Regions from separate parts of the Cryobacterium sp. TMT1-62 genome, predicted to be linked through region 3. Evidence: predicted binding sites of a transcription regulator. Region 3 holds the regulator's gene; each other region holds the start of a gene.
What was found. The regulator LexA, encoded in region 3, represses DNA repair genes until DNA is damaged. The targets are predictions, from matches to a motif close to TCGAACANNTGTTCGA.
Positions count from the first base shown of each region.

Region 1 (2,264 bases), on a different contig from region 3:
CCGTCCCGCCCTACAGGTTCGCCCGCTTGCTCGGCAGAGCGATCAGTGTCCGCTTCGGGTCAACCTCCACCGGTGGCCGCAACCAATGCTGAGTTCCGGTGCGGCTGATCGTCCAATGCTGGTTGTGCAGCAGCAGATGGTGGGGATGACAGAGGAGTACCCCGTCGGCGAGGTCGGTGTTGCCGTTGCCTTTCAACCACTCGTTGATGTGGTGGGCTTCGCTCCAGGCCGGTGATCTGTCGCAGTCGATCCAGAGGCATCCGCCGTCACGCACGGCCATCGCGGCGCGCTGTTTCTCGGTGAAGAGCCGTTCGTCGCGGCCGACGTTGATGATCTGGCCGTTGTCGTCGAATTTGATGCCGCGGGTGCCGGCGTCGCAGAGCAGCCGGTCGATGGTTTCCTGGGAGATGGGGAAAGGGTTGCCCTCGATCTGCCCGTGAGCGGCCGGTTCGGCCGGCCCGTGTTCGTTGACCTGCTCAGTCGAAGGTGGAGAGCACGAACTCGCCATCTTCGGGCGCGAACAGCCCGCTGAGTCGTACGTTGCCGTTGCCCAGCCGGTAGACCCGCAGGTAGCGGTCGTCGTCGGCCTGCTTTTCGCGGGCGGCGATGCCGGCCTCATCGAGCCGGTCGCGCATCCGTCTCGCCCGTTTGAACACCTGATCGGCATTCAGTGACGACGCCTCGGTGAGTAGCGCTTCGAGTGCCGCACCGAGCTTCTCTGCGGTGACCGCGGCGTCGATCTGGCCGAGCCCTGAGCGGATCGACTCGGCCGCGTCGACGGAGAGGGTTCCGGCGGTGACGGCCCGGGCGATCGGAGCCTGCCACGGCACCTTCGCCTCGAACTCGGCGACCTCGGCGGCATCCGCGTCGGGCGAGGAGAGCGCCGCCTCGACCTGCTTCTCGGCTGCTTCGGCATCAGCCATCATGGTGCCGACGGCGACCATTTTGTAGGCGTCGCCCTTCGAGGAGCCGGTCCACTTCTGGATGAGGGCCTCCGGCGAGAGAAACCCCTGCTGCGCCGCCAACCCGGAGTGGCCCAACTCCGGCCGGGACCGCCGGGCGATGGTGCCGGCCATCCACGCGGCGCGGGTGTCGAGCAGGCGGCGAGCCGCCGCGATCTGCTTCTGACCGGACAATACTGCGGCATCAGCCAGCGCCTCATAATCGGCACTCGAGGAACCCAGCAGGGCGACGGCCTCGGCCGCTTGCCTGAGGTCATCCGCGAGATTGATCATGATACGAGGATACCTCAAAGCGAACACAGAGTCGAGAGTCTGTCAGTATTTAGAGACTCGATTCAGAGTTTATCTCGAAGGTTTGTTCACAAGTTCAGAGAGCGGCTCACCGGGTCTCGACCAGCCCGACCACCGTGGATTCGACTGACGGGTTGGGGTGGGCGATCCGAGGGGGACATCCGTCGTCTACGCTCGGGCTATGTCCAGACCGGCGCGACCTGCTCCCCGTGACCTCGTGGTGGGGTGGCCCGACGTGCCGTCGGCGGGCGCCGTCGGCGAGGTGGCCCGTCAGTTCGCGGTGAACGTGCAGGCCGCAATCGGCGAGCGGAGCGTGCGCGCCGCGGCGCGCGATGCCGGGCTCGACCACACGACACTGCTCTCGGTGCTGCACGGGCGGTCCTGGCCGGACCTGGCGACCGTGGCCCGTCTGGAGAACGGTTTGGGTGTCGACCTGTGGCCGGGGCGCGTGGGCCCGCCGTAGGGCCGCCGATTGAGACCTGCGCCGCGAGGCGGGCAGGCCGGCCTGGCAGACGTCGAAGATACGTCTATCCACAGCCTTGTGGATAACCCTGTGGACAGCCGAGTGAAATGTGGCTTTTGCCCGCATAATTACTGGAACGCCCGGTGTGGATAACTACGCGTGAAACCTGTGGACGACTGCCATAATCGCCTTTTATCGCTGTCGGGAATGGCAAGATGCCCAGCTCCGAATACCTCAAATACAGGTTCGAATTTCGGGTGCTCAGCGAATCTCGGTGAGGTAAGTCGTGTAGCCGGCGCTGCGCATCGCGGTGATGATCGGTTCGGTGCCGCCAGGTTCGGCGATAGCGATCATGGCGCCGCCGCCCCCGCCACCGGTCAGCTTCGCTCCGAGGGCGCCGGCGCGGCGGGCGATTGCCACGAGTGACTCGATCTCCGGGCTCGACACCTGTAGCGCGTTGAGCAGTCCCTGATTGATGTTCATCAGTTCGCCGAGCTCGGCGATGTCGCCGCGGCGGAGCGCGTCTACCCCGGCCAACACCAGCCCGT
Region 1 covers NZ_SOGZ01000031.1:122,540-124,803, forward strand. The annotation lists gene E3T34_RS08810 (hypothetical protein) at 11-508, opposite strand; gene E3T34_RS08815 (DUF222 domain-containing protein) at 477-1,235, opposite strand; gene E3T34_RS08820 (helix-turn-helix transcriptional regulator) at 1,435-1,716, shown strand; gene E3T34_RS16155 (hydroxymethylglutaryl-CoA reductase, degradative) at 1,978-2,264, opposite strand, start outside.
Region 1: the regulator LexA is predicted to act here: its motif matches at 1,310-1,325, upstream of E3T34_RS08815 (DUF222 domain-containing protein).

Region 2 (2,264 bases), on a different contig from region 3:
ACTCGCCGTCTTCGGGCGCGAACAGCCCGCTGAGTCGTACGGTGCCGTTGCCCAGCCGGTAGACCCGCAGGTAGCGGTCGTCGTAGGCCTGCTTCTCGCGGGCGGCGATGCCGGCCTCATCGAGCCGGTCGCGCATCCGTCTCGCCTGCTTGAACACCTGATCGGCATTCAGTGACGACGCCTCGGTGAGCAGCGCCGCCAGGGCCACCCCGAGCTTCTCCGCGGTAACTGCCGCATCGATCTGGCCGAGCCCGGCCCGGATCGACTCGGCCGCGTCAACCGAGAGCGTGCCGGCGGTGACGGCCCGGGCGATCGGCGCCTGCCAGGGCACCTTCGCCTCGACCTCGGCGACCTCGGCGGCATCCGCGTCGGGCGAGGACAGCGCCGCCTCGACGAGCCTGTCGGCCGCCTCGGCATCGGCCATCATGGTGCCGACTGCGACCAGCTTGTACGCGTCGCCCTTCGACGAGCCGGTCGAGTTCTGAATCAGGGCCTCCGGGGAGAGATACCCCTGCTGCGCCGCCAAACCCGAGTGCCCGAGCTCCGGTCGGGAACGCTTGGCGATGGTCGCCGCCATCCAGGCAGCATAGGTATCGACGAGACGGCGGATCGAAGCGATTCGCTTCTGACCGGCCAACACCTCGGCATCAGGAAGGGCCGAGAAGTCAGCGCATGACGAGCCCAGCAGGGCCACGGAATCGGCCGCCTGCCTGAGGTCTTCCGCGAGGTTGGTCAGGTTACGAGAATACCTCAACTCGCACCCAGTGTCGAGAGTTACTCACACAATTTAAGAGAATAATCGAATTTATCTCTGAGCAAATCCGGCCGCTCCGAAGCCGTCCAAGGCCGCCGGTTGCCTCAATGGAGACCCCGGGGCGGTGAAGGTTTCCCGGGCGCAGGCGAGACCACCGGAACCGCCACCGTGACGCCCGCCCCGACCAACGCACCCACCGCTACAGATTCTCCGACCACCACCACGCCCCCGGCAACCCTCAAGCCGACGCAATCCGCACCCGGGCAGACCGCGGCGCCGGGCGATCCACGTTCAACCGCGTGCACGCAGCTCTACAGCCCGGCCATGGTCGAGGCGCTCGGCGACCTGACCCTGAATCCCGTCTGGAGCCAGGACCCGGATGCCGGCGTGTCCCACGGCACCGACAATGCCGAGCTGCGCGTCCAGATCGACGCTCTCGACCACCTGACCTGCGTCTGGGCGAGCCCGTACGGGGGATCCGACACCGGGATCATCACCACTGTGGTCTGGGTGACCCTGGAACAGACCGTCGCGGTGGAGGCCCGGCTCGTCGCAAACGGACTGGAGTGTTTCACCCAGTCGGAGGGCCGCCGCTGGATCATCCAGACGAACACGGCAGACGGCGCTTTCGGTGAGTCCCACTTTCTGAGGGGCGGCATCTGGCTCGCCACGAAGTACACGAATGCCGGCCCGCTGGGCTACACACAGAACATCATCGACAACCTTTGGATGGGTGTCTAGACCGTTTCGAGCAGGCCGAGACCGGCCCGGGCATCGCCCAGCAGCGGCCGTATTCCGCCTGCCGTTCTGCGGGCCGCAACCGTGTCGATGCCGGGCCGCAACCGGGTCGAAGCCGGGTCGATGCCGTGTCTATGTCGGGTCGAAGCCCCGCCCCGTTAGGATCACTGAACAGAGGCATTTTTCGAACCGTGTCCCCCTCATTGTGGGTCTGGCCGGATTCCCTGCCCCCGAGATAGCGTTGTCCGTTACTTACTTACCGAGCCTGTTCGAGAGGATCGCGTGGCCAGCCTCACCGAAATCTTGATCCTGCACGGTCTGCTGCCGATCGAGGAGCTCGACCACCTCATGGCCGGCGACCCCGCCGATGAGAGCGCCGTCCGCGCCCTCGTCGCCAAGGGCGTCATCACCGAGGTTCAGTTTGCCAAGGCTCGGGCCCAGCAAGCCAACCTGCCCTTCGTCGAGCTGATCGACTACCCGGTCGATCGCCTGGCCGTGGCTCTCGTGCCGGTGGCCGTCTGCAAACGCCACGAAGTGCTCCCGATCGCCGTCGACGACGGCCGCCTCATCCTCGCCATGGTCGACCCTGGCAATGTCTTCGCTGTCGACGACGTGCGCGAAGCATCACGGATGCGCGTCACCCAGGTTGTCGCCGAGCGCAGCGATCTGCTCGCCGCCATCACCCGCTACCACCGCGCCGACGACGAGCTCAGTGACCTCACCTCCACACTCGAGGAAGAGAACGCCGCCACGGAGAGCTCCTCGTTCGGAG
Region 2 covers NZ_SOGZ01000011.1:28,691-30,954, forward strand. The annotation lists gene E3T34_RS02800 (DUF222 domain-containing protein) at 1-754, opposite strand, end outside; gene E3T34_RS02805 (hypothetical protein) at 923-1,495, shown strand; gene E3T34_RS02810 (GspE/PulE family protein) at 1,775-2,264, shown strand, end outside.
Region 2: the regulator LexA is predicted to act here: its motif matches at 800-815, upstream of E3T34_RS02800 (DUF222 domain-containing protein).

Region 3 (2,264 bases):
TGCGCGCCGAAATCCGCCGGGTCGTCTCGCTGCAGGAAGACATCGGCCTCGACGTGATCGTGCACGGGGAGCCGGAACGCAACGACATGGTGCAGTACTTCGCCGAGAACCTGGACGGCTTCGCGGTCACCGAGAACGGCTGGGTGCAGTCCTATGGCAGCCGGTGCGTGCGCCCGTCGATCCTCTGGGGTGACGTGTCCCGGCCGCGGCCCATCACGGTCGAGTGGTCGGCGTTCACGCAGGGGCTGACGCCCAAGCCCGTCAAGGGGATGCTCACCGGTCCGGTCACGATCCTCGCGTGGTCGTTCGTGCGCGACGACCAGCCGCTGGGCGAGACGGCCAGGCAGGTGGCCCTGGCCCTCCGGGACGAGATCGCCGACCTGGAGTCGGCCGGCATTCAGATCGTCCAGGTCGACGAGCCCGCGCTGCGGGAGCTGCTGCCGTTGAAGCAGAAGGACCAGGCGGAATACCTCGACTGGTCGGTGGGGTCCTTCCGCCTGGCGACGGCCGGTGCGGCCGCGGCCACCCAGATCCACACCCACCTCTGCTACTCGGAGTTCGGGGTGGTCATCGACGCGATCCGCAACCTGGACGCCGATGTGACCAGCATCGAGGCGGCACGCTCTCGCATGGAGGTGGTGGGCGATATCCGGTCCCAGGGCTTCGACCACGGTATCGGCCCGGGAGTGTGGGACATCCACTCGCCGCGTGTGCCGAGCGTGTCTGAACTCACCGACCTGCTCGAGCGCGCCGCGGCGGCCATCCCGGCCACCCGGCTCTGGGTGAACCCCGACTGCGGCCTCAAAACCCGCGGCTACACCGAAACCGTCCAGTCCCTGCACAACATGCTCGCCGCCACCCGCATCCTCCGCGCCCGCCTGACCTCCTCCGTCTCCTCCTGACCCCGCCTCCACCCACACAAAAGCCGGGCACGACACCAAGAACAGTGTTCGTGCCCGGCCCACAAGACCCGGCTCACAAGACCCGACCGAAATAACCATGGTGACTCAACACTCGCGCGTCTCCACGACGCTGGTCGAAACCGTCGAGACCAAGAGTCCGCCTGAAATGCTGATGTGCTTGAGTGCTGATGCCCTAAACCGACCGCAGCACTGCCACAACCTTCCCCAGAATCTCGGCGTGATCGCCGACGATGGGTTCGAAGTTGGTGTTGCGGGGCAGTAGCCAGGTGTGCCCGTCGCGCTGGCGGAAGACCTTGACGGTTGCCTCGTTGTCGAGCATGGCTGCAACGATTTCACCGTTTTCGGCGGTCTTCTGCTGCCGCACGACGACCCAGTCTCCGTCCATTATGGCGGCGTCGATCATCGATTCGCCCGACACCTTGAGCATGAACAGATCGCCCTTGCCCACCAGCTGGCGGGGTAGCGGGAAAATCTCGTCGATCTGCTGTTCGGCGGTGATCGGGATGCCGGCGGCGATGCGACCGACGAGCGGAACCATGGCGGCGTCGCCGACCTGCACTCCGGTGTGGAAACTTTCCGAGGCTCCGGCCGTCGTGTCTTCGGGCGACTGCGGAATCTCGATGAGCACCTCCAGTGCTCGGGGACGGTTCGGGTCTCGGCGGAGGTAACCGCTCAGTTCCAGCTGGTTGAGCTGGTGGGTGACGCTCGACAGTGACGACAGGCCGACGGCGTCGCCGATCTCGCGCATGCTCGGCGGATAGCCGCGTTGGCTGACCGAGCGCTGGATGACGTCGAGGATGGCGAGCTGCTTCTCGCTGAGGCTCTTGCGCCGTCTGGTGCCGCCCTTGTCGCGGGGACCGCTGGTGTTCTGTGCCACGTTCGTCGCTCCTCGTTTTGATTGATGCGCTGGCAGCAAGCAGCGAATGCCGCCGATTCACGCGAATGTCGGGGGTGCCTGATTGAGTGTCAATCAACAATCGAAACTGTATCCGCGTTGAGCTCATTAAACAAACATGTATTCGAGTGGGTCGGAATAAATATTTCAGAAACTACCGAATAAGGCTTGATTGTTCGAATAATCGAATATACATTCGGAACATAAGTTCGCATCCGGCTCTCCCGGCCGAGAGTCGGATGCGTCTTCTCACAGGAGGTATCACATGAGCACTGCACTTGAACGAGGCGCCCCCATCGCGACCGGACGCACCCGGCTCCGACTCACCCGGCGCGGTCGCGTCGTTTTCACGTCCCTGGCTGCCTTTCCGCTCGTGGCCGTGGCCCTGGCCGTCGCCCTCAACGGAGGCATCGCCGCCGCCGAGAACTCGACCGTCGCTCACGTGG
Region 3 covers NZ_SOGZ01000015.1:31,882-34,145, reverse strand. The annotation lists gene metE (5-methyltetrahydropteroyltriglutamate--homocysteine S-methyltransferase) at 1-902, shown strand, start outside; gene lexA (transcriptional repressor LexA) at 1,096-1,800, opposite strand; gene E3T34_RS03495 (LysM peptidoglycan-binding domain-containing protein) at 2,084-2,264, shown strand, end outside.